Regions from separate parts of the Stutzerimonas sp. genome, predicted to be linked through region 1. Evidence: riboswitches for the same ligand, from Rfam matches in the RefSeq annotation. Region 1 holds a riboswitch; the other holds the start of a gene.

Region 1 (15,214 bases):
GTATCCGGGCACGGCTGAAGATGTCCTGTTCACTGCCCTGGGGCTGGTCGGCACGCCTTATCGCTACGGCGGCAACACACCCGATAGCGGCTTCGATTGCAGTGGTCTGATCGGCTACGTCTTCCGTGGCGCAGCGGATCTCGCATTGCCTCGTACCACGCGCGAAATGAGCACCATGCGCGGTACTTCCGTCGGGCGCGATGCGCTACAGGCGGGCGATCTGCTGTTCTTCGCGACCAGTGGCGGGCGCCGCGTCAGCCATGCGGCCATCTACGTCGGCAATGGGCGTTTCGTCCACGCACCATCCAGCGGCGGAACGGTGCGGCTGGACAGCCTCTCCAATAGTTACTGGCAGAAGAACTACCTCAGCGCCAAGCGCCTTCTCGACAGCGAGCATCTCGCCCGCAATCCCTGACTCACGCGCCTGGTAGGAGTCGAAATGACCGACGCATCGTCTGCGCGCAGCACAACCGCATCCATGCAATACCATCTTGGCTTCGACATCGGGTAGAGCAGCTGAGCATGCCGCCTATCCTTCGTCTGCCGGACCAGCCCGAGGCGTGCGAGCTCTGTCGCCGACAGGCACCCTTGACCCGTCATCATCTAATCCCCAAAGCGCTGCACGGCAAAACCTATGTGCGCAAGCGCTTCGCCCGTGAGGAGCGCATCACTGCCACCTTGTGGGTTTGCCGGCCCTGCCACAATCAGATTCATCGACTGTTCAGCGAGAAAGAATTGGCGCTCATCTACAACAGCCGAGAGGCATTGCTTGGTGATCCGCGCCTGAGCATGTTCGTCGAATGGCTGGCAACCAAACCAGCCGGATTTAATCCTAGGCACTAGTTTGGGCCGCTTCTGACGTATACCTCTGCCTAACAAAGGCTGCGACACGGCTGATCAAAAATGCGTTCGCTCTGCTTGGTCATTCGTATATAGACGACATTCTGCCGTTCTTGGCGCCTCTACCAGTGCAGGTTGAAGTGCGATCCCAGCACGAAGCGATCATCCAGCAGATCCCAGCGTTCGACGCAGGCTTTCTTGTCGGTGCCGGGATGCAGCTTGAGGCGGTTGAAAGAATTCGGGGAGGTGCCGCGGACCCGCGATGACAACGTGGTGCCGGCCTGGATCATCCAGATTTCCCGCGACAGGCCGGTGTACTGCTTGGTCAATGGCAACACGTAGGGCAGATGAATATGCCCGCCCATTACCAGATCGAGCCCTTCATCTGCCCAGCAGTGCAACGCTGCGTCGGCGCCGTGTTGCAGGTTGCTCAGATCGCTCAACACCATCGCGCCGAAGGGCTGATGCGCCACCACGATACGGACCTTGTTTGGGTCGCTCTGCTTTAACCGCCGTGCTACCGCCTGCACCTGCTCGGCGGTTACCAGGCCGTCTTTATGCCGTCGCGGGTGGGTAGTATTGAGCCCGATCGCTAGCATTTCGTCGTTTTCGAAGGTCGGTTCCAGATCGTGGCCGAAATGCCGGCGGTAGTTGCGATAGGGCATCAGAAAGCGTGCAAACACGTTGTATAGCGGAATGTCGTGGTTGCCGGGGATCACCAGCGCTTCGGGAATTCCATGACTATGCAGCCGCTGAACGAACGCCTGAGCGGCCGCGAACTGCCCGGCTCTGGCGCGCTGGGTGATGTCACCGGAAAAGATCAGCAGATCGGCACCATGCTCGCGTACATGGTCTTCCATGGCTTGCACCACTGCCGGTTGCTCAGTGCCGAAGTGGGTGTCGGAGATCTGCACGATGGTCGTCATGTGGCTGGCGTCTTCTCGTTGAGGGGTGGCCGGATGGTCCATTGTTGCATTCGAAGCCGGTAAGCGTCTGGCGTTCCGGCAAATTGCCAGCGAGAGGCATCCGATCGTTGTTGTCGTATAGCCCCGAACGCTTCAGGTTGCGCTACGCAGGGCCTTGGACTAACCTCCGCGCTGCTTCAGGTGCCCCTGGCGAAAAGCCAGCTGGGTGAAACAGGGAAGCCGGTTCATTCTTCGAAGATTCCGGCGCTGCCCCCGCAACGGTAGGCGAGACAAGAAACCGCTCACAGCCACTGTGCCACAGGCATGGGAAGGCGCGGTTTCGGGATGCTTCATGCGTCCGCTCGCAAGCCCGGAGACCGGCCTGTCGCATTCCACGGCAGTGCGGCGGGCGCTGATCGGGGTGCGGCTGCCTGCACCTCTTTCATTCTCTCCGTCTGCCTTTATCGACTGTATGTCGTGCGGCGGGCACGACGGAGAATCCCTAACCAATGCGAAGTCCCCTATCCCTGGCAGTAGTCCTGCTGGGTCTCCCTACCTATGTTCTTGCCGAGTCCGGCGCGGCCTTGCACCTGGACCAGCAGCTGATCACCGCCAGCCGGACCGGCAACTCGCCGGTATCCATTGCCTCAAGTAGCCTTATTACCCGTGACGAGATCGAACGCCAGCAGGCCACGAGCGTCCCTGAGCTGCTGCAGCGCCTGGCTGGCGTGAGCGTCACCCGCAACGGCGGACGCGGCAAGAGCACCTCGGTTTCCATTCGTGGTACCAGTGACAAGCATGTGCTGGTGCTGATCGACGGGGTGCGGGTCGGCTCGGCTACTTCCGGCAGCGCCGCGTTGCAGAACATCCCGGTGGAGCAGATCGAGCGCATCGAAATCGTGCGCGGGCCGCGTTCCAGCCTGTACGGTTCGGAGGCGATGGGCGGGGTGATCCAGATATTCACCCGCCGCGGAGGCGCCGATGGTTTCAAGCCATACCTCTCGGTGGGCACGGGCTCGCGTTCGAGCCACAGTGGATCGGCTGGCGTGGCGGGCAGCCACGGCAACGGCTGGTTCAACCTCGGCGTGGCCAGCGAATCCACCGACGGCATCAATGCCCGCGCCTACCGCAGCACTGCGCCCAATGCATTCGAGCCGGACGCCGACGGTTACCGTGAATTATCCGCTCTGCTGCGTGCGGGCTATCGCCTCGACAACGGCCTGGAGCTCGACGGCAGCTGGCTGCAGAGCGAGAACCACAGCGACTTCGACAGTCGTTCAAGCAGCGGCGCCAGCGGTCGCGATGCCTACAGCGACGGCTCCCTGCAAGCGATCAGTGGCCGTGCGCGCTTCTCACCGGCGGCGTTCTGGGGCGTTACCCTGCAGGCAGGGCACAGCGAAGATCTGGGAGATAACTTCCAGGACGGCAACTTCTATTCGCGCTTCGATACTCGCCGCGACAGCTTGAGCTGGCAGAACGACCTCCGGTTCGGAGAGGCGCAGGTATTGAGTTTGGGCATGGAATACCAGACAGACCGCATCGACAGCAGCGACAGCTATGCCAAGGACCGCCGCTACAACAGGGGCTACTTCATCCAGTATCAGGCCGCTTTTGGTCGCCATGGCGTACAGGCGGGACTGCGCCGTGACGATGATGAATTCTTCGGCTCGCACGATACCGGTAGCCTGGGCTACAGCTTCGATCTGAGCGACGCGCTGACGCTGACCGCCGCCTACGGTACCGCCTATCGCGCGCCGACGTTCAACGACCTGTACTACCCGGCAAGCAGCTCCACTGCCGGCAACCCGGACGTCCAACCGGAAGAATCGGAAAGCTACGAGCTGGGCATCCGCGGCAGCCATGGCTGGGGCGACTGGAGCGTCAACGCCTATGAAAACCAGATCGAGGACCTGATCGTCTGGGCGGGCACAAATCCCATGCGCCCGGAAAACGTCGATGTGGCGCGTATCCGCGGCATCGAAACCACCGTAGCCACCGTGTTGGCTGGCTGGGACCTGGCCGCCAACTTGACCTTCATGGACCCGCAGGATCGCAGCAAGGCCAACCATGGCCATCTGTTGCAGCGCCGCGCCAAGCGCCAGTTCAACCTGGATCTGGATCGCCAGTTCGGCGCCGTCGGCCTGGGCGCCTCGCTGTATGCAGTGAGCGAGCGCTTCGACAAAGCAAGCAATGTCGAGAGCTCCCGCATGCCCGGCTACGCCCTCATGGATCTGCGCGGCGAATACCGCTTCGACGAGCCCTGGCGCCTGCAGGCCAAGCTGGCGAACCTGTTCGACCGTGAGTACGAAACGACACAAACCTACGAGCAACCCGGCCGCGCGGTGTATTTCACCCTGCGCTACCAGGCGCTGTAACCGGAAACCCACCCAAGGAGCACACCCATGCACGCCCTGTCCACACGCGCCCAGCTGGCAATAGGCGCCGCGCTGATCCTGCTGATGGCCATGACTCGTGGCCAACACTTCGCCAGCGTCGAGAATCTACCCAGCGCCAGCTGGTCGATCTTCTTCCTGGCCGGCTTCTACCTGCGTCCGCGCTGGATGTTCGTGCTGCTGTTCGCCGTGGCGTCCGTGCTGGACTTCGGCTCCCTGGCCAGCGGCAGCATCAGCGACTGGTGCTTGTCACCGGCCTATTGGGCGTTGGTTCCGGCCTACGGCAGTTTGTGGTTGGCAGGGCGGCTGTTCGCCGGCTGGCAGCGCGACGACCTGCGCAGTCTGGCCGTGCTGGCGTTGACGCTGGTGGCAGCGACATTCATCGCCTACCAGATCTCCGGCGGCGGTTTCTACTTCTTCTCGGGCCGCTACCCCGAGCCGACGCTGGCTGGGTTCCTGCCACGTATCGGTGAGTACTTTCCGCGTCATCTGAGCAACGTGGCTTTTTACGTGGGTACCGCGCTGGTGCTGCACGTCGGCATCGTTTCGGCGCTGCGCCTGATTCGCCCGCGGCAGGTGCACTGATGGACGGGCGCGACGAGCGACACAAGGCGCGGATGCAGCGCAAGAAGGCGGTTATCGACGCGAAGATCGCCGAGGCCCAGGACGAGTACGGCCTGTTGCTGGTGCACACCGGTAACGGCAAGGGCAAGAGCAGCTCCGCCTTCGGCATGGTTGCCCGTGCGCTCGGCCACGGCATCAAGGTTGGCGTGGTGCAGTTCATCAAGGGCGCGGCCAGCACGGGAGAGGAGACCTTCTTCCGGCGCTTCCCTGAGGAGGTGCGTTATCACGTGATGGGCGAAGGTTTCACCTGGGAAACCCAGGATCGCCAGCGTGACATCACCAAGGCTCGCGAAGCCTGGGCGGTGGCGGCGCAGCTGCTAGCTGATCCCGAGATCGGGCTGGTGGTGCTGGACGAGCTGAACATTGCGCTCAAATACGGCTACCTGGAACTCGAACCCGTGCTGGCCGATATCGAGTCGCGGCCGCTGCTGCAGCATGTGGTGGTGACCGGTCGCGGTGCGCCGTCCGGACTGATCGAAGCGGCCGACACCGTGACGGAAATGAGCCTGATCAAACATGCCTTCAAAGCCGGGGTAAAGGCGCAAAAAGGGGTGGAATTCTGATGCCTGCGTTCCGGACCTGCGTAGGGTGGATGACGCTTTTTTCATCCACCCTTGCCGGCGGTGGATGGGTAGAGCGTCATTCACCCTACGATGTCGCGCCGCTTGCACGTAAATCGACCTCCGCCGGGAGCGGGGCCGCACAATGAACGCGCCGCGTCAGTGCCCGGCGCTGTTGATCGCCGCGCCGGCGTCAGGGCAGGGTAAGACCACTGTCACCGCTGGTCTGGCACGCTTGCATGCCCGCCTGGGCAAGCGCGTGCGGGTGTTCAAATGCGGTCCGGACTTTCTCGACCCGATGGTGCTGGCGCGCGCCAGTGGTCAGCCGGTCTACCAACTCGATCTGTGGATGGTGGGCGAAGCCGAGAGCCGGCGGCTGCTGTGGGAAGCGGCGGGCGAGGCCGATCTGATTTTGATCGAAGGCGTCATGGGGCTGTTCGATGGCACGCCGTCGGCGGCTGATTTGGCGCGCCGTTTTGGTATTCCGGTATTGGGGGTTATAGACGGTTCGGCCATGGCGCAAACGTTCGGTGCGCTGGCGCACGGCTTGGCCAGCTATCAGCCGGACCTGCCATTTGCCGGCGTGCTGGCCAATCGGGTGGGCAGCAGCCGTCATGGCGAGATTCTGCGGGACTGCTTGCCAGAGGAGATTCATTGGTATGGCGCCTTGCCGCGCAGCGAGTCCGTAAGTTTGCCGAGCCGTCATCTTGGGCTGGTGCAAGCTCAGGAGCTGGCGGATCTGGATGCGCGGCTCGATGCCGCTGCCGATGCGCTGGCGGCGAGTGCCGACAGCGCACTGCCGGCAAAGGTGAGCTTTCCACCACCGGAGCCGTTGGCCATCCCGCCGTTGCTGCAGAACGTGCGGATCGGCGTGGCGCGGGATGCCGCTTTCACCTTCATCTACCAGGCCAATCTGGATCTGCTTAAGGCACTGGGCGCCGAGTTGCTGTTTTTCTCCCCGCTGCATTTTTCCAAGTTGCCCGCGGTGGACAGCCTGTACCTGCCTGGCGGCTACCCGGAGCTGCATATGCGCACGCTCGCCCGCAACCGGGCAATGAGCGAGGCGATCCGAGCGCATCACGAAGCCGGCAAACCGATGCTCGCCGAATGCGGCGGCATGCTTTACCTGCTCGACGCGCTGACCAACCAGGCCGGTGCGCGCGAAGCCATGCTCGGCCTGCTGCCTGGCGAAGCGCAGATGCAGAAGCGCTTGGCCGCGCTGGCTTTGCAGGACGTCGAACTGCCGGAAGGGCGCCTGCGCGGCCATACCTTTCACCATTCCTTGCTCGAATCGGCCATGCAGCCAATGGCCCGCGGCGAATGCCCGAATTACAAGCGCACCGCCGAGGCGGTCTATCGGCAGGGCCGGCTGACGGCCTCCTATATTCACTTCTATATGCCGTCCAATCCCCAAGCGACTGCGGCCTTATTCAAGCCATGAGCAAGCACGCCTTCACCAAGTCAGAGCGCGCCGGTGTCTATCGCGCCATTGCCGAGCGGCGCGACATGCGCCATTTCAGCGGCGGCGAAGTCGCGCCCGAGCTGCTTGCGCGATTGCTGGAGGCCGCGCATCAGGCCCCAAGTGTTGGACTGATGCAGCCTTGGCGATTCATTCGTATCCGGCGCGCCGAGCTGCGTTCGGCCATCGCTGGACTGGTCGAGCGTGAACGTGTGCTGACCGCCGAGGCGCTGGGCGAGCGTGGCCGTGAATTCATGCAGTTGAAAGTCGAGGGCATCAAGGGTTGCGCCGAACTGCTGGTGGTCGCGTTGATGGACGGGCGCGAACCGCATGTGTTTGGTCGGCGCACCATGCCGCAGATGGACCTGGCCTCGACGGCCTGCGCCATCCAGAATCTCTGGCTCGCCGCGCGAGCAGAGGGGTTGGGTATGGGCTGGGTGTCATTGTTCGATCCGCAGGCGTTGGCCGAACTGCTGAAGATGCCGACCGGAGCGGAGCCGGTGGCGGTGATCTGCCTCGGGCCGGTCGATGAGTTCTATCCAACCCCGATGTTGGTGCTGGAAGGCTGGACCCAACCGCGCCCGCTAGGAGAGTTGTTATTCGATAACGAGTGGGGGAGCTGGGAGTGAGCGTGGCGCTGAGCTGCCTCGCCGGGGTCGGCCTGGATGTGCTGCTGGGCGAACCTCGGCGCAGTCATCCTCTGGTGGTCTTCGGACGGCTGGCTGACCGATTGGAACAACACTTCAACGGCGCGGACGGCCGCGGTTGGCGCAGCCATGGCGTCACCGCCTGGTGCCTAGCGGTCCTGCCGCTGACGGTCATCGCCTGGTTGGCGAGCTTGCTGCCTGGCGTTGGTTGGCTGGTCGAAATCTTTCTGCTGTATCTCGCGCTTGGCCTGCGCAGCCTGGGCGAGCACCTGATGCCGGTCGCGCTCGCCTTGCGCAGTGGCGACCTGACCGCGGCGCGGCGACGTGTCGGTTTCATTGTCAGTCGCGACACCGGTGAGCTGGACGAACAGGGCGTAGCCCGCGCGGCGACCGAATCGGCGCTGGAGAACGGCAGCGATGCGGTCTTCGCGGCGCTGTTCTGGTTCGCCGTGGCCGGCGCGCCGGGCGTGGTCCTGTATCGCCTGAGCAATACGCTGGATGCCATGTGGGGCTACCGCACCGAACGCTTCGAGCGCTTTGGCTGGGCCGTCGCGCGAATCGACGACGCGCTCAATTTCATACCCGCCCGGCTGGTCGCGCTGACCTATGCCGTGCTGGGCCAGACGCGCAAAGCTTGGCGCTGCTGGCAACGGCAGGCGCCATTGTGGGACAGCCCAAACGCGGGGCCGGTGATGGCCGCTGGAGCCGGTGCGCTGGGTCTGTCGCTGGGCGGGCCGGCTATCTATCACGGCGAGTTGCAGTTGCGTCCGACCTTGGGTGAGGGCGAGGCTCCGAGTGCGCGCGATATCGAGCGCGCGCTGGATTTGGTCTGGGCTGGCGTCGGCCTCTGGCTGCTGGTGCTGTTTCTGGAGGGCTTGCTGCATGCTTGAGCATGGCGGACGCCTGCGAGCGGCGACGCGCGACTTTGGCATCCCGCTGACGGAGTGGCTCGATCTGTCCACGGGTATCGCGCCTTATGGCTTCGACTTGCCGCCCGTTCCGGCGGATGCCTGGCGTCGACTGCCGGAAGTCGAGGATGGCCTGGCCGCTGCGGCTCGTGATTACTACGGCGTCGAGTCGCTGTTACCAGTGGCCGGCTCGCAGGCAGCGATCCAGATGTTGCCGCGGCTGCGTCGGTCGCTTCAGATTGGCATCGTCTCGCCCTGTTATGGCGAGCACGCCGAGGCTTGGCGCCGCGAAGGGCATCGCATCAGCGAGTTCAGCGAAGGGTCCGCGCCGCGGGCGCTGGATCAGCTCGACGTTCTGGTGGTGGTCAACCCGAACAATCCCACCGGGCGACTGCTGCAGCCCGAACAGTTACTCGGCTGGCATGCGCGGCTGGCGGAGCGCGGCGGCTGGCTTGTGGTTGATGAAGCATTCATGGACCCAACGCCTGAGCTCAGTCTGGCAAGTCATGCGCACCTACCAGGCCTGATCGTGTTGCGCTCGTTCGGCAAATTCTTTGCCATGGCCGGCGCACGGCTCGGCTTTGTCTTGGCTGAAAACGAGCTGCTGCGTGCGCTGAGCGATGCTTTGGGACCCTGGCCGATCGCCGGGCCGTCACGGTTCGTCGCCACCGCATTGCTCGCTGATCGCGAAGGGCAAAGCCGCCAGCGCGAACGGCTCTTGGCAGATGGCGAGCGGTTGGCGCAGGTGCTGTCAAATTACGGGTTGTCGCCTACGGGCGGTTGCGGCCTGTTTCAGTGGGTCGTAACCGAAGAGGCGGATCTGCTGTACGAGTTTCTCGCCTGTCAGAGCATTCTGGTTCGCCGTTTTCACTATCCACCGAGCCTGCGTTTCGGTCTGCCGGCAGACGAACCCGGCTGGGTCCGCCTGGCTCGCGCGCTGGCCCATTACAGAGAAATTAGCGCATGAGCACTTTGATGATTCAGGGCACCACTTCGGATGCCGGTAAAAGCACCCTGGTGACCGCGCTGTGCCGTTGGCTCCGGCGCCAAGGCGTCGCAGTAGCGCCGTTCAAGCCGCAGAACATGGCACTCAACAGCGCGGTCACCGCCGAGGGCGGGGAGATCGGCCGCGCCCAGGCGGTACAGGCCCAAGCTGCCGGGTTGGCGCCGCACACTGACATGAATCCGGTGCTGCTCAAGCCCAACAGTGATATCGGCGCGCAGGTAATCATTCACGGTCGCGCCGTCAACAACATGGACGCTGTGGCATACCACGACTACAAACGCGTGGCGATGGATGCGGTGCTTGAATCCCATCAGCGCCTCAATGCCGCGTATCAAGTAGTGATGGTCGAGGGCGCCGGCTCACCCGCCGAGATCAACCTGCGGGCCAACGACATCGCCAACATGGGCTTTGCCGAGGCGGTGGATTGCCCGGTCATCCTGATTGCCGATATCGACAAAGGTGGGGTGTTCGCTCATCTGGTCGGCACGCTGGAGTTGCTCAGCCCGAGCGAACAGGCGCGGGTGCAGGGATTCGTGATCAACCGCTTTCGCGGCGATATCGCCCTGTTGCAGCCGGGGCTGGACTGGCTCGAACAACGCACCGGCAAGCCGGTACTTGGCGTGTTGCCCTATCTGATGGATTTTCATCTGGAAGCCGAAGATGCAATCGATGCGCGCCAGTCCGCCAAGGCCGAACAGACGCTCAAAGTCGTGGTTCCGGTATTGCCTCGCATCAGCAATCACACCGACTTCGACCCGCTGCGCCTGCATCCCCAAGTCGATCTGCATTTTGTCGGCCCCGGCCAGGCGATACCCGGCGCCGATCTGATCATTTTGCCGGGCTCAAAGAGCGTCCGTGCCGATCTCGCCTGGTTGCGCGAGAACGGCTGGGAGGCGGCGATCCGACGTCATCTGCGCTACGGCGGCAAGGTGCTCGGAATCTGCGGCGGGCTGCAGATGCTTGGTGAATGCATCGCCGATCCTCTCGGGCTCGAGGGCGCGGCGGGGCAGAGCAACGGGCTCGGGCTGCTGGCTTTGTCGACCGAACTGGCCGCGGAGAAACAATTGCGCAACGTGCGTGGGCGACTCTGCTTGGGCGACGTTGACGTCAGCGGCTACGAAATTCATGCCGGAGTCAGTAGCGGCCCGGCACTCGAACGAGCTGCGATAGACCTCGATGATGGGCGAGTGGATGGCGCCATTAGCGAGGACGGTCAGGTACTCGGCACCTATTTGCACGGCCTGTTCGAATTACCCGCGGCCTGCGAAGCGCTGTTGCGCTGGGCCGGGCTGGAGAACGCGCAGCGGGTGGATTATCACGCGCTGCGTGAACGCGACATCGAGCGGCTCGCCGACTTGGTCGATGCGCATCTGGATACGCATTTATTGCGTGGGCTTTGCGGTGTTAATCCGTAGGGCGTTTGCAGCCCGCCTTTGGGAACTGGCCTTGAGTGTGTCCGGCGGGTTGCACCGCCCTACGGGAGGCTCAACGAATCGTGGGAACCAATATGCTTGAACTGATTCTCGGCGGTGCCCGATCCGGCAAGAGCCGGCTGGCCGAGCGCTTGGCCAGCGAATGTGGCCTGCCGGTCACCTATATTGCCACCAGCCAACCGCTGGACGGCGAGATGAGCGAGCGTATCGCCCATCACCGCGCGCGTCGGCCAGCGAACTGGACACTGGTAGAGGAGCCGCTGGAGCTAGCCGCGGTACTGCGTGAACACGCGACCGATGATCGTTGCCTGCTGGTGGATTGCCTGACGCTGTGGTTGACCAATCTGCTGATGCTGGACGATCCGGCTCGCCTGGCCGCCGAGCGCGATGCCTTGCTCGAATGCCTGCCCGGATTGCCGGGGCGCGTGCTGTTGGTCAGCAATGAAACCGGTCTGGGCGTGGTGCCGCTGGGCGAGCTGAGCCGGCGTTACGTCGACGAAGCTGGCTGGCTGCATCAAGCGCTGGCCGAGCGCTGCGAGCGCGTGATGTTCACCGTGGCGGGCTTGCCGATGCTTTTGAAAGGGCATCATCTGAGTGGAGAGCTGCTTTGATCGAACATTGGTGGCAGGCGTCTTGCCGCGGTCTGGATGAGCGTGCGCGCCAGGCGGCGTTGGCGCGCGATGCGCAATTGACCAAGCCGAGCGGCGCGCTGGGGCGTGTCGATGCGTTGGTGCCGCAGCTGGCGGCGCTGCGCAGCGATGCGAATCCGAGCGTGGACCCGGTCTGGATCAGCATTTTCGCAGGCGATCATGGTGTCGCCGCTGAGGGCATTTCGGCTTTTCCGCAGTCGGTAACCGGGCAGATGCTGGGCAACTTCATCAACGGCGGCGCTGCGATCAGCGTGTTGGCTCGTCAGCTAGGCGCGACGCTGGAAGTGGTCGACCTGGGGACGGCGTCGCCGGTTGGGCCGTTGTCCGGCGTTCGTCACCTGGCGCTGGGCGCGGGCACGGCTAACTTCGTCGAAGGGCCGGCGATGAGCATGGATATTTGCCTGCAAGCGATGCAGGCCGGGCGTGACAGCGTGTTGCGTGCACAGGCAGGCCAAGCCGCGCTGTTCATTGGCGGGGAGATGGGCATCGGCAATACCACCACCGCAGCCGCGTTGGCCTGCGCACTGCTGGGGTGTGCCCCACACTATCTGGCTGGACCTGGGACGGGCCTGGATGCCGCAGGCGTAGCGCACAAACGTGCCGTGATCGAGCGCGCATTGGCTCTGCACGCCGGTAATCACGACACGCTCGGCTGGATGCAGCGACTCGGTGGCTTCGAACTGGCTGCTCTGACCGGAGCTTATCTGGCCTGCGCCCAGCAGGGCATCGTGGTGCTGGTGGATGGCTTTATCTGTGGCGTTGCGGCGCTCTGTGCGGTGCGTTTGAATCCGGCCTGCCGCGACTGGCTGTTATTCGCTCACCGTTCGGCGGAGCCTGGGCATCAGGCCGTGCTGGAGGCGCTGGACGCACAGCCGTTGCTCGACCTCGGCCTGCGACTGGGCGAAGGCAGTGGCGCAGCGCTGGCAGTGCCGCTACTGCGCATGGCCTGCGCGCTGCATAACGACATGGCCACGTTCGCCGAAGCGGCCATCGCCGGGCAGGACGCATGAACCTGCATCTGGATATGCTGCGTCACGGCGAGACGGTCTCCGGCGGCGGCTTTCGTGGACGATTGGATGACGCGCTCACTGAAGCCGGGTGGCAACAAATGCGCTCCGCGATAGCCAACGCTGGACGCTGGGATCGGATCATCAGTTCGCCGTTGTGCCGTTGCGCGGCCTTCGCTACCGAGTGTGCCGAGCAGTGCAAACTACCGCTGGAATTCGAACCCGACCTGCGTGAACTCGACTTCGGCGATTGGGAAGGTCGTACGGCTGCCGAGCTGATGATCGACCAAAGCGATGCCTTGGGCCGCTTCTGGAACGATCCCTACGGATTCACCCCGCCCGGCGGCGAGCGGTTGGTCGATTTTGAAGCGCGCGTGCTGACGGCCATCGAGCGACTCACCGACCGCTTTGCTGGCGAGCGAATCCTGCTGGTCACCCATGCCGGTGTGATGCGCCTGTTGCTGGCCGAAGCGCGTGGTTTGCCACGTGGGCAACTGTTGCAGGTCGAAGTGGGTCACGGACAAGTGTTCGGGTTGAGAACCGGTTTCGCCGATGCCACGCTCTGGCTGGAAGAAGCATGCAGCCCTTTCTGATCGCGCTGCAATTTCTCACCAGCTTGCCGGTGCACCTCAGTGGCATCCCCCAGCCGCAAGCGGTCGGCAGGTCGATGCTGTATTACCCGCTGATGGGGTTGTTGCTGGGCACGATTCTATGGCTCGTCAGTGTTGTGCTGGGCGACGCAGCGCACCCGATGCAGGCGGCGTTGTTGCTGGCAGTCTGGGTGTCGCTGACTGGCGGGCTGCATCTCGATGGCCTTGCCGACAGTGCCGATGCCTGGGTCGGCGGTTTCGGTGATCGGGAGCGTACCCTGGCGATCATGAAAGACCCGCGCAGCGGTCCGATTGCCGTGGTGGTGCTCGTGTTGTTGCTGCTGCTCAAGTTCGTTGCGCTGTGGACGCTGCTCGCGCAGGGTGATCAATTAGTGCTGTTGCTCGCACCGTTGTTAGGGCGAAGCGCATTGCTCGGTTTGTTTTTGACGACACCCTATGTACGTCCTGGCGGCCTGGGTCAGGCAGTGGCCGACCATCTGCCGCGTGCGCAGCTTCGCGTCGTGCTGACCTTGGTTATCGCGTTGTGTCTGGCGCTGGGCACAAGCGGTTGGCTGGCGCTGGCGGTGAGTGTAGGCATCGGCTTGCTGGCGCGTCGGGCAATGTGCCGGCGCATCGGCGGCACCACCGGCGACACGGCCGGTGCGCTGCTGGAGCTGGTCGAATGCGGCGTGCTGGTCGCGCTTGCGCTGCAAGCGTGATGTGACTCAGCCCAGCAGCGCCACCGTTTTGATCTGTGCCCACATAGCCTTGCCCACTGCGACGTCAAGCTGATCGGCCGAGCGCCGGGTGATGCGCGCCAGCAACGGCGTGCCTTGAGCGTCCAGTCGCACGAGAACGTGCGCCGGCGTGTCGGCAGCGACGATCTGCTCGACGCGCGCCGGTAGCAGATTGCTGATGCTGGTGCCCTCCGCTCGTTCCAGGGCGAGGCTGACGTCTCGTGCATGGACGCGAAAGCGCAGCCGATGCCCGATTGCTTCGTCACGCTGAGCCACCAGTACCTCACCACCGGTAAAGACCAGGCGGGTGAGGTGATAGCTGAGGTCATGCTCGGCAATCGTCGACTCGATGACCACGCCCGCATCCTCACTGAATGCGGTGGGCAGATCGAGGCGGGCAAGCGTCTCGCGCAGCCCGCCCTGAGCCACGGCGCGACCTTCTTCAAGCAGCACCAGATGATCAGCCAGCCGCGCCACCTCGTCCGGTGAGTGGCTGACATAAAGGACCGGAATTTCGAGCTCGTCATGCAGCCGCTCAAGATACGGCAGGATTTCCTGCTTGCGCTTGAAATCCAGGGCAGCCAGCGGTTCGTCCAGCAGCAGCAGTCTCGGACTGGTAAGCAGGGCGCGAGCGATTCCGACGCGTTGTCGCTCGCCGCCAGACAGGCGCTCGGGCATGCGTTCGAGCAGATGCTCGATGCCCAGCAGCTCGATCGCCTGCTCCCAGGCCACGCGACGCGCGTTTCTCGCGACGCGCTTCATACCGAATTCCAGGTTGCGCTTCACCGAAAGATGGGCGAACAGGTTGGCCTCCTGAAATACATAGCCGATCGCCCGCTGGTGCGGCGGTACGAAGCGGCCACTGGCCGAGCCCTGCCAGCGCTCGCCGTTGATCTCGATGAGCCCGGTTGCGTTGCGCTCGAGGCCGGCGATGCAACGCAGGCAACTGGTCTTGCCGGAGCCCGAGGGGCCGAACAGGGCGGTCACGCCGCGGCCCGGTAGTTCCAGATGAACGTCCAGCGTGAAGCTGGGATGGTTCATCCGTAGCTGTGCATGGATTCCTTTTGAGGAGCCGGTCATCCGCGCCATCCTTGTTTGAGGCGGCTGCTGTAAAGCACCAGCAAGACCAGGAAGGAAAACACCAGCATGCCGCCCGCCAGCCAGTGCGCTTGCGCATATTCCATGGCCTCGACGTGATCGTAGATCTGCACGGACAGCACGCGGGTTTTCTCCGGAATGTTGCCGCCGATCATCAGCACCACGCCAAACTCCCCGACGGTATGAGCGAAGCCGAGGATGCTGGCGGTGATGAATCCGGGCCGGGCAAGCGGCAGTACGACATTGAAAAATGTGTCTAGCGGCCCTGCGCGCAAGGTCGCGGAGGCCTCGAGGGGCGCTTCGCCGATGGCCTCGAACGCGTTGTGCAGGGGCTGCACGACAAAGGGCATGGAATAG
Region 2 (15,214 bases), on a different contig from region 1:
CCGGCAAGCTCGGCCATATGCTCGGCGAGATTCACCAGGGCGAAGCCGAGCAGTCGTGAGCCGTACGGCCGCCCGCCGCCAGCTGTCACGTGATGGCTGGCTGTATCTACTATTTATCGTGGTGCCCGCGCTGATCACCAGCCAGCTTCCCGAGCTGGCTGGCCGCTTCGGTGAGCGTCTTGCCTTGCCGTTGTTCGTAATCGGACTCGCCTTCCTGTTTTTCAATCTGCCTCGTTTTACCGCTTACAAGCATGCGTTGATCGCCACGGAAAATGCGTTCGGCACCGATGACGAATCGGCGGCGTGGGCCGCGCTGCGTGGTACTCGACTGCGTGCCTTGAGGATCGCCGCGTTGCCGTCCTGGCTGGCTGCAATCGGTGCACCACTCGGGCTTGAACCTGTCGCAGAATTGCTGTTGGTTTGCGGCAGTTTGGCGCTGCTGGTGCTCTATCGCGTTCCGCGTCAGTTGCGGTGATGCGCGCGCTGCTGCTGTTCGTTGCGCTGCTCATTTCGCCTTTGCTGACGGCGGCGGAACGGGTTGTCAGCTTGGCGCCTTCCCTTAGCGAAATCATGTTGGAGCTGGATGCAGCCGATCTGCTGGTCGGCGTACTCGACGGCGGCAATCGACCGGCAGCGCTAGCCAAAGTCCCTTCGGTGGGGCGGGTCGGTCAGCTGGAAATGGAAAGCCTGCTCGCACTGCAACCGACATTGGTACTGCTCTGGCCCGACAGCATCAGCCGCGCGCAACGCGACCAGCTCGAGCAATTCAGTATTCCCTTGCTCGTTGCGCAACCGACCTCGCTTGAGCAACTGGCCGCGCAGTTCGCGCTGATCGGCGAGCGGGTTGGGCGCGCCGAACGGGGCTTTGAATTACAGAAGCAGTTCGCCGAGGGCCTGGATCAGCTGCGTCGACGCTACTACCGCGAGCATCCACTGGCGGTGTTCTATCAAATCTGGAACCGCCCGCTGTATACCCTCGGCGGACGGCAGATCATCAGTGACGCTATCGAAGTATGCGGTGGCCGGAATGTCTTCGCCGATCTGCGTCTGCCGGCTCCGCAGGTCAGCGTCGAGTCTGTGCTGTCGCGAAATCCCGATGTGATTCTGGCCGGCAGCGGCGCCCAGCTATCCGAGTGGAAAGCCTGGCCGCAGCTCGCGGCGGTGCGCAAGGGCCAGCTGTGGGAAGTGCCGGACAAGGGGCTGGAGCGGCCGAGCTTCCAGATGCTCGGCGCGATCAAGAAGCTCTGTGACGTAATGGGGCAGGCGCGGCGCTGAAGGTGTGTGCTTAACGGTTGCGAGTCCAGTCAAAATGCTCTTTACAGCACGTAGACTCCGCTTCTTCGCTGTTTTCGCCTGCCTCGCTACGTTTTCAGCGGCCTGTTAGAACGATGGCGTCCAGGTTACTGCGAACAAAGCCGTGCGGCCTTCGGTGTTGTAGCCGTAACGGCCGCTGGAGTAGGTCGCTTCTACGTAGTCCTTGTCGAACAGATTGTTCAGCTTGGCTTCCAGGCTGACCTCATGGCTCGCCTGCCAGCTGCCACGCAGGCCAACCAGGGCATAGCCACCGAGTTCGATGGTGTTGGCTGCATCATCGTAGCGACCGCTGACAGCGCGCCAGTTGGCGCCGACCATAAAGTTTCCGAACTGGCGATCCACATCCAGGCTGAGCGTACGCTTGGCACGGCGCGGCAGAACATGGCCGCTGTCGCGGTCGCGCGGATCGATCAGGCCGAGCGCAAGGTTGGTTTGCCAGCCAAATAGTTGCTGTCTGAGTGCGGCTTCGAAGCCATTGATGCGGGCCGTCTGGACGTTATAGGGCAACCAGCCGGTACTGGCGTCCGAGACGATGGCGTCTTCGATGTCGGTACGGTAGATCGACAGTTCCAGCGACCCGGTATCGCTGTAGCGGTTGCGCCATTGCAGTTCATAGCTTCGCGAATGCTCAGGCGAAAGGTCTGGATTTGCGCTTGAGAAACAGGTGCCGAAGTAGCAGGCGTCGGGATAGTAGAGATCATTGAACGTCGGGGCGCGAAAGCCTTCGCTGTAAGAGGCGATCAGGTCGTTGCGAGGGTCCAGCGGAACGGTTAGCGCGGCGTTCCAGCTGTTTTCGCTGCCGTACTGCTGGTTCTTGTCATGCCGCAGCCCTAGCTCGGTGGAAAATACGGAGCCGTTGTAACGGTGCTGGATGAAACCGGCCTGGTTCCAGCGCGCCTCCTCGACGAAGTCGGTGGTGCTGTGCAGGCGGTCTTCATACCAATCGGCGCCCAGAAGGAGCTGATGGTCGCTGTCGAGGGTCAGCGTGTTGACCCAGCTGGCCGAGTCGCGATAGGTGGCGAAGCTGTAGAACATATCCTCAGTGGCACCTGACAGCTCGTTGCCAGTGTCTCGCTTGTCCTCGCTGTGACCTGCCTCGAATCGGCTGCTCCATCGGTCATTGATCTGCAGATCGACGAAACCGGACAATGTGCTGAGCTGAAACTCGGTCGTGGGTCGGGACGGACCAAAGACGTCGTCATATTCGATCTGCCCGCGCTGATCGAGCGCGCTTACGCCGGCTTCCAGTCTTTCATTGAAACGATGCGCCAGGTTCACACTGAGCGAGCGGTTGCGATAGGCATCGTCGTCACGGTTCAGATTGTCACCGTGGCGGGTCGCGTCGATGCCGTCGGTTTCGTTCAGCGAGGCACCGACGTTAAAGCGGGTCTGGCCGTTGCCTCCGGATACTCCCAGGTTACGCTCGAAAGTCGAATGGCTACCCGCGCCGAGGCGCACATAGGGGTTGAGCCCCTTGCCGCTCCCTTGTCGGGTAAAAATCTGTACCACGCCGCCAATGGCGTCGGAGCCGTACAGCGCGGAGCGCGCACCGCGCACGACTTCCACCCGCTCGATCTGGTCAGGGCTGAGAAACTCGAGACTGCTGGTGCCGCTGGACGCTGCAGCGATGCGCTGGCCATCGACTAGAATCAGCGTCTGCCCGCTGGCGGTGCCGCGAACGAGCAGACTGGTGAGGCTACCTGCGCCTCCGGTGCGCACGACATTGACGCCGGGCACGCGCTCGAGCAGTTCGGCCACACTGCGTACTTGCAGGCGGTCTATGTCGGCGCGGTTGAATACGGTCGTTGCAGCCGCTGTCTGCGTTCGCAGTTGCGGCACGCGGTTGGCGGACACGACGGTATCGTTGAGCTTCAGCGCCTCATCGCGGCTTGGCGTCTGGGCGAATGCGGAAACGCTGGGCAGCAGTGCCACAGCCAAGGCAAGACGGGTCAGTTTCATGAATCAATCCTCAAAAGTTCAGAGCTTTTGAGGAGGGCAGGAACAAGCGCGCGGAATAATGCGCAGCGCTTGACGGTGCTGCCCTCCGCAACACCAGTCGAATCCGTCAGGCCGGTCTCCGGGCTTTCGACGCGCACCGAGCTCGCCTTCCCGTGTCAGGACACAGTGGCGGTTGAGCGGGCGGTGATCCGTGGATCACGGTCGATTACCGTTGCGGGGGCAGCGCCGGCTTGGCTCGTTGGAGCGCACCGGCTTCCCGTTTAATGCGGACCTTGCGGTCGTGCACACCTGGGCGGATAAAACGCGCGAACCTTACGGGGTGATGCAGCGAAACACAAGGCAGGCGGTGACAGAAACGTCATCTATCGCGGTTGCGTCTGGGATCGAGCAGATGTTCCACGCAGGGGCTTGAGAACGACGCGTCGCGGGAAGCGCGAAAGATGCGGTTCTGCTTTGATTCGTTTCCAGCGGCGAGCCTGGAAACAAGTGAATATAAGGCGCGGCCTTAGAGGCGTAGGGTGGATGTCGCCTTTTACATCCGGCTTTTGAGGTGGACACGCTTCGCAATTTTCCACGGTGGCATTGTTTTACGACGCAGCCTGTAGCACTTCCAGCCGCGCACGCACGGCGGCTTCGATGCCGCTGGCATCCAGGCCGCACTCGGCAAGCATCTCGCTGGGCTTGGCGTGCTCGACGTAGTAGTCCGGCAGTCCCAGATGAAGGATCGGCTTTTGCAGGTTTTCGTTGGCGAGGAATTCGCTCACAGCGCTGCCGGCGCCGCCCATGATGCTATTTTCTTCGATAGTCACCAGTAGCTCGTGATCGGCAGCCAGCTGGCGCACCAATGCTTCATCAAGCGGTTTGACGAAGCGCATGTCGACTACCGTTGCATCGAGACTTTCGCCGACCTTCAGGGCTTCGGCCAGTTGAACGCCGAAAACCAGCAGTGCGACCCGGCGGCCGCTGCCGTTGCGGCCTTCGCGGCGCACCACACCCTTGCCTATTTCCAGCGGTTCGAGGCCGGGCTCGATCGTCGCGTTCGGGCCGGTGCCACGTGGATAACGCACCGCTGCGGGGCCTTCGAAATGGTAGCCAGTGGTGAGCATGCGGCGCATCTCGTTTTCGTCACTCGGCGTCATCACCAGCATGCCGGGGATGCAGCGCAGATAGGTGAGATCGAAGCTGCCAGCATGGGTCGGGCCGTCTTCGCCGACCAAACCGGCGCGGTCGATGGCGAACAGTACGTTGAGGTTCTGCACGGCGACGTCATGGATCAGTTGGTCATAAGCGCGCTGCAGGAAGGTCGAATAGATCGCAACCACCGGTTTGGCTCCTTCGCAGGCCATGCCGGCAGCCAATGTCACGGCGTGCTGTTCGGCGATGGCGACATCGAAGTAGCGATCCGGGAAGCGCTCGCTGAACGCGACCAGGTCGGAACCTTCCTTCATGGCCGGAGTAATGCCGGCCAAGCGCGGATCAGCGGCGGCCATGTCGCACAGCCATTGACCGAAGACGTTGGAGTATTTCGGGCCGCTGGGCTTTTTAGGGGCCGCTGGAGCGCCGACGGGTTCCAGCTTGCTGATCGCATGCCAGGTAATCGGATCGACTTCAGCCGGGGCGAAGCCTTTGCCCTTCTTGGTCACCACATGCAGGAATTGCGGCCCGGAGAGGTCGCGCATGTTACGCAGGGTGGCGATCAGGGTCGGCAGATCGTGGCCGTCGATGGGCCCGATGTAGTTCCAGCCGAGCTCTTCGAACAGCGTGCCGGGGACCAGCATGCCCTTGGCATATTCTTCGGTACGGCGAGCAATTTCCCAGGCGCCGGGTAGGCGCGACAGGACCTTCTTGCTGCCTTCGCGCATGCTCGTGTAGGTACGGCTGGAAAGAATCTTGGCGAGATAGTTGGACAGACCGCCAACGTTGCGCGAGATCGACATGTCGTTGTCGTTGAGCACCACCAGCATGTCGGCGCCAACTTCAGGGGCGTGGTTCAGCGCCTCGAAGGCCATGCCGGCGGTGAGCGCGCCGTCACCGATCACGGCAATGGACTTGCGCTTCTTGCCCTGCAGGCGAGCAGCGATGGCCATGCCCAGTGCGGCGCTGATCGAGGTGCTGGAATGGCCGACGCCAAAGGTGTCGTACTCGCTTTCGCTGCGGCGCGGAAAGGCCGCGAGACCGTCTTTCTGACGCAGGCTGGCCATGCGTTCGCGGCGACCAGTAAGGATCTTGTGTGGATAGGCTTGATGACCGACGTCCCAGACCAGACGGTCGTCGGGCGTGTCGTAAACGTAGTGCAGGGCAATGGTCAGCTCGATCACACCAAGCCCGGCACCAAAGTGCCCGCCGGTGCGGCCGACGCTATAAAGCAAGTCTTGCCGCAGCTCGTTGGCGAGTTCTTCGAGTTCCGCTTCGCCCAGCCGGCGCAGTTGCTCGGGAGTGGCCGCGCGATCTAGAACGGGCGTTGCAGGGCGGACCCGAGGAATCTCATGGAACGTCTTGGGCATCGAGCGAATCGTTTTTGGCTGAAAAAAGAGCCGCAGTTTACCCGATGGTTACAGCGAGAAGAACGACTCAAGCATCAACGGTCGCCGTCGGGTCGTGTCAGCGAAGCGGCTCGGTGGTTGCCCTGTGGCTTCAGTTGCGGCGTTCGACGATGAAGCAGGCCAGCTGGCGCAACGGCTCAGCGGCGGTGCCGAAGGTGGCGACGGCGTCGAGTGCAAGGTCGCGAAGTTCCAACGCATAGGCCTTTGCCACGTCCATGCCCAGCAGTGCGGGGTAGGTGGGTTTGTCGCGGGCGATATCGGCGCCCTGGTGCTTGCCTAGCGTGGCGGTGTCGCTTTCCACATCGAGAATGTCGTCCTGCACCTGAAAGGCCAGGCCAATGGCCTGCGCGTATTGCTGCAGAGCGGCCAGCTTCTCTGCATCGGCACGACCGCTGGCAAGGGCGCCGAGACGAACGCTGGCCTCGATTAGCGCGCCGGTCTTGTGCCGGTGCATCAGCTCCAAGGCGTTGCGATCGAGCTTTAGGCCCACCGAACCCAGATCGATGGCCTGACCACCGACCATGCCGGCCGGACCGGCTGCGCGGGACAGGCTGACCGCCATTTCCAGGCGCAGCGCCGCGTCCTTCGGGTTATGCGCGTCGCTCGCCAGTGATTCGAAAGCAAGGCTTTGCAGGCCATCGCCGGCGAGGATTGCGCAGGCTTCGTCGAAGGCCTTGTGCGTGGTCGGCTGACCGCGGCGCAGATCATCGTCGTCCATCGCTGGCAGGTCATCGTGGACCAGCGAATAGGCGTGGATCAGCTCGACGGCGCAGGCCGCGCCATCGGCCTGAGCGCTGTCGCCTTCAAGCGCCTCGCAAGCGGCGTAGACCAGTAACGGGCGCACGCGCTTGCCACCGTTCATCACGCTGTAGCGCATGGCTTGGTAAAGGCGTTCGAGTTGCGGGCGGGGCGGGGCGAAGAGCGTCTCGAGACAGCTATCGACGCGCTTTTGGCAGCGCTGCTGGTAGTCGCCGATCATGCTTCGGGGTCCACCTCGAACGGCGCTTCCTGCAGCTTGCCGTCGCGTTCGAGCAGGATCTGTACTTTCTGCTCGGCCTGGCTGAGTGCGGCCTGGCAATCGCGGGTCAGACCGATCCCCTGTTCGAAACAGGTCAGCGAATCTTCCAGCGACAGCTCGCCGCTTTCCAGACGCTCGACCAGTTGTTGCAGCTCGGCGAGGGATTGTTCGAAATCGAGGGCGACTTTCTTGCGGGCCATGGCGGAACCTGTTCTCTGCGGCGGCTGTAAAACGGTCGCGACACTAGCAGAGCTGGGCGGCAGAAGCCATACGCCGAGCGGGCTAAGCGCCTGGTTAGCGCCAGTAAACCGCCTGGAAGTAATAGAGCGTCATAAAGCTGCCGACCAGTATCACGAAGGCGCGTAGCCAGGTCCCCGGCAGCTTCTTGCTCAGCGCGCCGCCAGCGTAGCCGCCGATTGTGGTGCCGATCAGCAGGATCGCCAGCTCATAACCGCTCACACGGCCGGCGATGATGAAGGTGGCCGTGGCAACGCTGTATATCACCGCTGAAATAAGGTTCTTCAGCGCGTTGGCGCGAACCAGTTGATGGCCTTCGATGGAAAACGCCGCCAACTGCAAAATGCCCATCCCCGCGCCGAAATATCCGCCGTAGATCGAAACCAGACCATGCGCTGCGAGCGATGCCGGGGCGTGCGGCGGCACTGCGTTCTCGCCCTTGCGCCGTGCCGCCAGCCAGCGGCTCAGCCAGGGGCTGGCGGCGAACAGTGCGGTGGCGAGCAGCAGCAACCAGGGGATCAGTAGGCTGAACACATCATCGCCGCTGGCGAGCAGCAGCAAGCCCCCTAGCAGGCCGCCGACCAGTCCGGCCAGCAACAATGGAATCAGATAGCGCCCCAGCGGACGCAGCGTCGAGCGCGCGGCCCAGGCGCCAGCGACGCTGGCGGGCCAGAGTGCCACGGCATTGGTCGCGTTGGCGGTGACCGGAGGCAGACCGGTCGCCAATAGCGCAGGGAACGAGAAAAAGGTGCCGCCGCCGGCCAGGGCATTCATTCCGCCCGCTGCGAAACCGGCGGCGATCAGCAGCAATATGTCGAACAGGGGCATCGGACGGACTCGCGGCAAAAGGACGCAGATTATCGCCGCCGCTCCGCTGAGCCAAGCGTGCGCTTAGCTGTCGGATGAACTTAGCGCTTCATCCAGCCGGGTGCTGGCCAGCTCGTTGAGGATGCCGCAGCCACCGGGCGATTGATTACCGGCGCAGCAGCCGCGCAGGTCCTGAAGCTGCCGCTCCAGCGCGTGGAGACTTTCCAGGCGCGTGCGGACGCGTTCGAGCTGCTCGTCGATCAGCAGGTTGATGTCGCCGCAGCTGGCGTCCGGATGGTTGGAGAATTCGAGCAGCCGACGGATATCGGCCAGCCCAATGTCCAGCGCCCGGCAATGGCGGATGAACACCAAATGCGCGAGTTGCTTCGATGAGTAGGAGCGATAGCCGTTGGCGCCCCGTTCCGGGGTCGGCATCAATCCGACTTTCTCGTAGTAGCGGATCGTCTCGACATCTACGCCTGCCGCCGTGCTCAGTTCGCCTATGCGCATGATCGCCCTCCGTCCCCGCATCGGGATTGATTGCCAGAAGGATGCTTGACCCTGGAGCCGCTCCAGGGTGTGCAATGAGCGTCGAATATAAACGAGGAGGGCAAATGATGTCGTCGAAATGCTGTGATTCCGGCTGCGCCACTGGGCAAGTTGCCGGCCCGGGCTTTCGTAAGGCTTTGTGGATCGCGCTGGTGATCAATCTGGCGATGTTCGTCGTGGAGATCGTCAGCGGATTGCGTTCCGGTTCGGTCTCGCTGTTGGCCGATGCCATCGACTTCGCCGGCGACGCCGCCAATTACGGCATCACGCTCACGGTGCTGTCCATGGGGCTGGTCTGGCGTTCGCGCGCGGCGTTGGTGAAGGGGTTGTCGATGCTCGCCTTCGGCGTATTCGTCCTTGCCCGCGCCGGTTGGTCGATCTATGCCGATGTCGTCCCGGAGCCATTGACCATGGGTGTGATCGGCGCGCTGGCGTTGATCGCCAACGTTGTCGTGGCACTGATGCTTTACGCGTATCGCGAGGGCGATTCGAACATGCGCTCGGTCTGGCTATGCAGCCGCAACGACGCCTTGGGCAACATCGCCGTGATGATCGCCGCGGCTGGTGTGTTCGGTACCGGTTCCGGCTGGCCGGACTTCATCGTGGCGCTGATCATGGCGGCGCTGGCGCTTTCGGCCGGATTCTCGGTGGTGCGCCAGGCTCGGCAGGAGCTGCATACGACTCGCTAGCAATGCAGCCAGAGCTAGCTGGCAATGGCCGCGACCAGCGCCACGGCAATCACAGTCACCACTGCCAGGCCGGCGGCGGCCAGCTTGCCCACCGTCTCGGAGCTCAGGCCCAGCGCCTTGTCCTTCGCCTGATTGCCGAAACGGCCTTCGATGCGATGCAAGCCATCTACCGGCTGGAAGAGATTGTCCGGCTGCTCGTCGCTGGCCGGCTCGTCGGTCATCTGTCCGCTCCAGGCTTGTTTGGCCATCATCCGGTCGAGCAGGCCTGGCATGAACATGTTGCCGATAATCGCTTGGAACGAGGCGCGGCCGAGCCATAGTTCGCGCGGCGCATCGGTTGCGGCGCGGACAATCGCGCGCGCCGCGACTTCGGGCGTATGGATCGGCGGAACCGGCTGTGGACGTTTTTGCATCTTGTTACGCGACCAGTCGAACTGCGGCGTGTTGTGCGCCGGCAGCTGGACCATCGTCAGCCGCACCCGGCTATTGGTATGGATCAGTTCGCAACGCAGCGAATCGGTGAAACCACGTATGGCGAACTTGGCGGCGCAATAGGCCGATTGCAGCGGAATCGCCCGATAGGACAATGCTGAACCTACCTGGACGATGGTGCCCCGATTGCGCGCCTCCATATACCGCAGCGCCGCCAGCGTGCCGTGAACGAAGCCCAGATAGGTCACTTCGGTCACGCGCTTGAATTCTGCGGCGCTGATCTTGTTGACTGGTCCGAACACCGTCGCCATGGCGGCGTTGACCCAAATCTCGATCGGTCCCAGTTCCGCCTCGATTCGCTCGGCGGCGCGATCGACGGCATCGGCATCGGCGACGTCGGCGGCAATGGCCAGGACTTTGGCACCGGCCGCTTCAAGTTCGTCGCGCGTGTCAGACAGGCCCTGTTCGCCGCGCGCGATCACGGCAACGCGAAAGCCTGCCCGCGCCAAGGCATGAGCCGTTGCGCGGCCCACGCCGGCGGTGCCTCCGCAAATTACGGCAGTCTGTTCGCGGTCGCTCATCGAAAAAGCTCCTGTCTTGGATGGGTTAGCGCAGCAGCGTGTTCCAGCCGGCATAGCGATGACGAATCGGTCCGCGCGGCAGGCTCAGGCCAATCACCAGCACACCGGCGATCAAGCTGCCGACGGTGGCGGCAAAACCGGCGCCGTCGAGAAATGAAGGGGCGGCGATCAACCAGGCACCAATCGGCAGGTTGAGAAAACGCAGCGGTCGCGCGACTTCGGCGAACGCCAAAACCGAGACGGTGATCAGCAGCGATCCCATCAAGTGATCGCTGTTGGCCATCGCCCCATCGGTGCCGAAGACCAACCGCGTGCACATCAGCCAGACGCCAAGCGCACAAAGCAGCGTGAGCCCCCAGGGCAAGTTGACCCCGCGAAGGCCCTTCAATGTCATGGCCGACAGGCTGTCATCGAACTCGGGCGTGTTGTCTTCACGCGCACCGTCCATGGCATCGCCCTGGAAAAAGGTTTTCCAGAAGGGCTTGCCGCGTCGGCGAGCGTCCTTCAGGAACTGCCCCATGGCGACCAGCTCATCCAGCGCGTAGGGCATCATCACCAGCATCGCCAAGGCCTGGATCAGGCACAGGGTGCACCACGTATTGATGACGATTGGCTGGGCAATGATGAAGAAGATGCTCACCGCGCCAAGCGGCACAACCACCACGCCGAATGCGGCGACCATCCAAGGCATGGTCCGCCAGCGGCGCGCATCGCCCATCACGGCCATCAGCAACTCGATCATGTAGGCCATGACGCCGACCCCTGCGTCCGAAACCGGCCAAGCGCGGGACATGTCAGAGGTGATGATGGTTTCCGTACCGTTGGGTTGAGCGCCAAAGAACGGGTCCCAGGCACTTGCGGTATGACCGAGTTGGTAGGCGGCTAGGTAACGCGCCAGGAGAATGCCGATCACGGCGAGAATCGCGATGGGCAGTCGCTGCAGCCAGGTCGACGGGTTGTAATCCCAGCCCGGCGGTACCGCGGCTTTCTGCATCATTCCGGACATGCTCATGCCGGGCATCATCGGCACCAGCGTGGAGAAGGCAATCACCAACCCGCCGACCAGCAGGGCGTTGCCGTAACTGGCCGGTGACGGCGTCCAAAACAGCAGCGGGGCGAACATCAGCCAAAGGCCCATCGCGGTATTGGCCCACTGGGCCCAGGCGATTCGTTTCAAGGACAGAATCGAAAAGAGCACGATCGAGGCGCCGCTGATCACGTCGCTCCAAGTCATCAGCAGCGCGCGAGTGACCACGTCGGGCAAATCACGTTCGGTCGTCAGGCGGACAAGGTCGAGGTCGTCGGCCGCGATATTCGTATAGCCGAAAATGAACGGTGCGCTGAGCAGCCAAAAACCGAGCAAGGCGTTAGCGAAGTGGCACCACAGAGTGGCGAGACGGCGCCGTTCCATCATCTGCATGTGCGCGTCCATGCTCATGTCCGACGGCATGGCGGCTTGTCTCAAGTACTCCCCCTGATGCTCCATGAACCTCTCCCGCGTGAGTGTCGGTCGTATTCGCGACCAGGCCGTGTGCGAGCGGCGCGCAACGGGATGCAGCAAAGTCGCTGGTCAGTTGACAGGGGCACTTGGGGTGAGTTGCAGGAAAAGGGCGATCGCAAAGCAGCGAGCCATACCGTACCGGCGAATGACAACCGCCGTCGGCGGCCCCTTCATCGATCTATGCAAGCCTGGCGATATCGGGAGCCTGCGCGATTGGTCTGGATGCTATTCGGAGCAGTCCGGCTCGACCGTGAAGGTTTTGGACGAATCCACCAGCCCGATATCTTCCAGCGTGCGGCGGCCTATCAGCACCGGGTAATTCATCTTGTCCCGGTCGTTCAGCGAGAATTGCTCTTCATGGATACGGTTCCCGAGACAGATTCTCATCAGAACCACTGGGCGATCTTCCGCGCCACCCGCGCCGCGCACCGTGATCTCCCTGGCCACCTTACGCTCCAGACGCTTCTCGACTTCCTTCTCGGTATCGATGTCTTCCAGTTCGACGGTGAAGCGCACCCAGTCATCCCCATCCTTTTCGAATCGGTCGATATCTTCTGCATGCATCGACGAAGTCAGCGCGCCGGTATCGAGCTTGAACTTCACCGCGACCTTTTCCGGAAAGATCAGCCCTTTCTCCACCCAGCCAAAGACCTGTGGCGAGTCGGCCAATGCTGGCGCGCTGCAGACAGGCAGCAACGCCGTCAATACCAGGCATTTGAATAGATGGTTGGGGCGTATGGAATGGAGCATCAGTTACCTCGAATCAGCAATAGCTAAGGCAACGATAGAGTCCCGAGTGCTGAATATGTTCAGCAGCGCGCGCCGCTGCGCATTACTCACGGTACGCATCGAAGACAACAGAGCCAAAAAAAGGATCGATTGATTTGCATAATTAACTTCATTGAAAAACACAATCGGACGCCTGTCTTGGCTCGAACTCAACACCTAGGGTCGCCTGCGATGTGATGGAGTTCGCGGCGGCTCAATCTGACCAAAGGAGGCAATTACTAGGGAAGTCTAATTTGAGAGGTGAACCATGTTCGTCCACAACAAACGACTTCAATACACAGTGAGAGTGGCGGGCCCCAATCCCGGGCTGGCCAATCTGATGCTCGAGCAGTTCGGCGGTCCTCAAGGGGAGCTTGCCGCAGCCATGCGCTACTTTACCCAGGGCGTGTCCGAGGATGATCCAGGCCGTAAAGACATGCTCATGGATATCGCCACCGAAGAACTCAGCCACCTTGAAGTAATCGGCTCGATCGTCGGCATGCTCAACAAGGGTGCGAAAGGGCAGATGGCGGAGGGGGTCGAGAAAGAAGCCGACCTGTACCGCTCGCTCACCAGCGGCGGCAACGACTCCCATGTCACCTCGCTGTTGTACGGTGGCGGGCCTGCGCTAACCAACTCGGGTGGGGTTCCTTGGTCTGCAGCCTATATCGATACCATTGGCGAGCCGACGGCGGATCTGCGCTCTAACATTGCCGCCGAGGCGCGGGCCAAGATCATTTACGAACGCTTGATCAACGTGACGGACGATCCGGGAATCAAGGACGCACTGAAGTTCCTGATGACCCGCGAGATAGCCCACCAGAAATCGTTCGAGAAGGCGCTACATGCCATTCAACCCAACTTCCCGCAAGGCAAACTGCCGGGCGAGCCGGAATTTTCCAGCGTCTACTACAACCTGTCGCAAGGCGAAGGCGACCTGCGCGGGCCTTGGAATCAAGGGCCTGAGTGGGAATTCGTCGAGAACCCGCAGCCGGCTGTAGATGGCGGCGATGGGAAACCTTCGGTTGATCTGAGTAAAGATCAACAGAAAGTGCTGCAGCAAATGGCGGTACGGACCCAGTCCGATGTTTCCGTCGACCCCATGACCGGAGCCGACCTCGGCTCGGGTAAAGCGGTAAAGAAAGGCAAAGCCTGATGGGCGAAACGCGGTGCCGATGCGTCTGAGACTGGGCGCATTGGTGCTGCGTTTTGTTTGTGAATGCCCGTTCCGAAACCGACTATAAGCCGGCTTTTTCGCCGCGTTGTCGAGATGTCATTGTTATTGCCGAGTGGGCGTTCACTGACGGTTGTGCAGCGGCACCACCACAGCTGATTTTGGGCGCCCGAGCGTGTCGCTGATCGCTACGCTGAGTGTGTGTTGCGTGAACGGCTTGGCCAACGTGTGCAGCGGGCGGCCTTCTTCGGACAGTTCCGCATAGCCGCTGACCAACAGGACTGGCAGGTTGGGCCTTTCAGCTTTGACGATTTTGGCCAGCTGGGTTCCGGTCATGCCAGGCATCATCTGATCGGTGATCAGGATATCGAAAGCCCCTCGCTGGCATAGGACATTGAGGGCGGCCTCGCCACCGTCGACCGCGGTGACTCGATGGCCCAGGTCCTCGAGCAGCTCGGAGGTATTGGCCAGCACGAGTGGATCATCATCCACCACGAGAATCGACAACGCGGGTACGGATGTCACGATGGGCTCGTTTGCGACCGCTGGTGTCGGCGCGGTCACTGTAGTGGGGATGCCCAGCGGTAGCCAAAGCTCGACGGTCGTTCCATTGCTTGGATTGCTCTCGATCACCAGCCGGCCCCCTGATTGCTCGGCGAGACCGTGAGCCATTGAAAGGCCCAGACCCGTGCCTTTGCCTGGTCCTTTGGTGGTGAAAAAGGGCTCGGTTGCCCGGGCGAGTGTCTCCTGGCTCATGCCAGTGCCGTCGTCGCGCACGATCAAAGCGACGAACTCCTGCGTCGGGTGTTCCGCCGACGGGCTGAAGGCGCGCATCTGGCCTTCGATGCAGATCGTGCCGCCTGCCGGCATGGCGTCTCGTGCGTTGACTACCAAGTTAATCAGCACCATTTCGAGCTGATTCGCGTCGACGTAGGCAGGCGGCAGGCTTAGGGGAAAGCGCGTTTCGATAGCTATATTGGCCTCGATCGAGCGTTGCAGCAGCTCCCGGATGTTCGACACCACATCTGATAACTCAACGGAAGTAGGTTTCAGCTCCTGCCTGCGGGCGAAGGCCAACATGCGCTGGACGAGGCTTGAACCACGCTGTGTGGCCAACAGTGCGTTCTCGATCAGGATGCCGGCACGACCCGTGTCGTTCGGCAGCCGCTTGCGGAGCAGTTCAAGATTTCCACCTACCACAGCGAGCAGGTTGTTGAAGTCATGAGCGATGCCGCCGGTAAGCTTGCCGATCGCTTCCATTTTCTGCGCCTGGTGGAGGGCCGCCTCGACATGTCGGCGTTCAGTGATATTCACCAGGCCGCCGATGATCAGCGCGCCGCGGGCCGTCTGCTCGAGACGCGTGGAAGCCAGCACATCGATGAACACGCCAGCCCTGGCCACCAAACGATACTCGGCGTTGAGGCATTCTCCGGTTTCCAGCAACACCGGCCAATCCTGGCTGAGCATCTGGCGTGCGGAGTTTTCGGTCATGAAGTTGATCAACGGCCGGCCGATTACGTCCTCTCGGCGATGGCCCATCAACACGAGCCAGGCATCGCTGACCGATTCCAGTCGGCCTTCTTCGTCCAGCGAATGCAGCGGCAACGGCGTCTTGCTATACAGCTCGCGAAAGCGCTCTTCG

The links. A riboswitch is a leader RNA that binds a small molecule or an ion and turns the genes downstream of it on or off. The one in region 1 is predicted to bind cobalamin.
Region 2: it holds a riboswitch for cobalamin, as region 1 does, so the genes downstream of both, AC2LD7_RS08745 (TonB-dependent receptor domain-containing protein) here and btuB (TonB-dependent vitamin B12 receptor) in region 1, are expected to answer to the same signal.

The regions. Positions count from the first base shown of each region.
Region 1 covers NZ_CEXBBO010000033.1:24,205-39,418, forward strand. The annotation lists gene AC2LD7_RS17625 (C40 family peptidase) at 1-415, shown strand, start outside; gene AC2LD7_RS17630 (hypothetical protein) at 523-843, shown strand; gene AC2LD7_RS17635 (metallophosphoesterase family protein) at 963-1,766, opposite strand; cobalamin riboswitch at 1,928-2,145, shown strand; gene btuB (TonB-dependent vitamin B12 receptor) at 2,255-4,120, shown strand; gene AC2LD7_RS17645 (hypothetical protein) at 4,148-4,723, shown strand; gene cobO (cob(I)yrinic acid a,c-diamide adenosyltransferase) at 4,723-5,325, shown strand; gene AC2LD7_RS17655 (cobyrinic acid a,c-diamide synthase CobB) at 5,468-6,763, shown strand; gene bluB (5,6-dimethylbenzimidazole synthase) at 6,760-7,410, shown strand; gene cbiB (adenosylcobinamide-phosphate synthase CbiB) at 7,407-8,318, shown strand; gene cobD (threonine-phosphate decarboxylase CobD) at 8,311-9,303, shown strand; gene AC2LD7_RS17675 (cobyric acid synthase) at 9,300-10,757, shown strand; gene cobU (bifunctional adenosylcobinamide kinase/adenosylcobinamide-phosphate guanylyltransferase) at 10,850-11,386, shown strand; gene cobT (nicotinate-nucleotide--dimethylbenzimidazole phosphoribosyltransferase) at 11,383-12,435, shown strand; gene cobC (alpha-ribazole phosphatase family protein) at 12,432-13,025, shown strand; gene AC2LD7_RS17695 (adenosylcobinamide-GDP ribazoletransferase) at 13,010-13,741, shown strand; gene modC (molybdenum ABC transporter ATP-binding protein) at 13,748-14,839, opposite strand; gene modB (molybdate ABC transporter permease subunit) at 14,836-15,214, opposite strand, start outside.
Region 2 covers NZ_CEXBBO010000010.1:115,536-130,749, reverse strand. The annotation lists gene ribA (GTP cyclohydrolase II) at 1-59, shown strand, start outside; gene AC2LD7_RS08755 (hypothetical protein) at 56-475, shown strand; gene AC2LD7_RS08750 (cobalamin-binding protein) at 475-1,275, shown strand; gene AC2LD7_RS08745 (TonB-dependent receptor domain-containing protein) at 1,381-3,273, opposite strand; cobalamin riboswitch at 3,366-3,581, opposite strand; gene dxs (1-deoxy-D-xylulose-5-phosphate synthase) at 3,861-5,777, opposite strand; gene AC2LD7_RS08735 (polyprenyl synthetase family protein) at 5,908-6,795, opposite strand; gene AC2LD7_RS08730 (exodeoxyribonuclease VII small subunit) at 6,792-7,034, opposite strand; gene AC2LD7_RS08725 (sulfite exporter TauE/SafE family protein) at 7,129-7,899, opposite strand; gene AC2LD7_RS08720 (Cd(II)/Pb(II)-responsive transcriptional regulator) at 7,963-8,388, opposite strand; gene AC2LD7_RS08715 (cation efflux transmembrane domain-containing protein) at 8,496-9,116, shown strand; gene AC2LD7_RS08710 (SDR family oxidoreductase) at 9,131-10,129, opposite strand; gene AC2LD7_RS08705 (vitamin K epoxide reductase family protein) at 10,155-11,615, opposite strand; gene rloA3 (retropepsin-like aspartic peptidase RloA3) at 11,856-12,380, opposite strand; gene AC2LD7_RS08695 (manganese catalase family protein) at 12,667-13,554, shown strand; gene AC2LD7_RS08690 (MHYT domain-containing protein) at 13,696-15,214, opposite strand, start outside.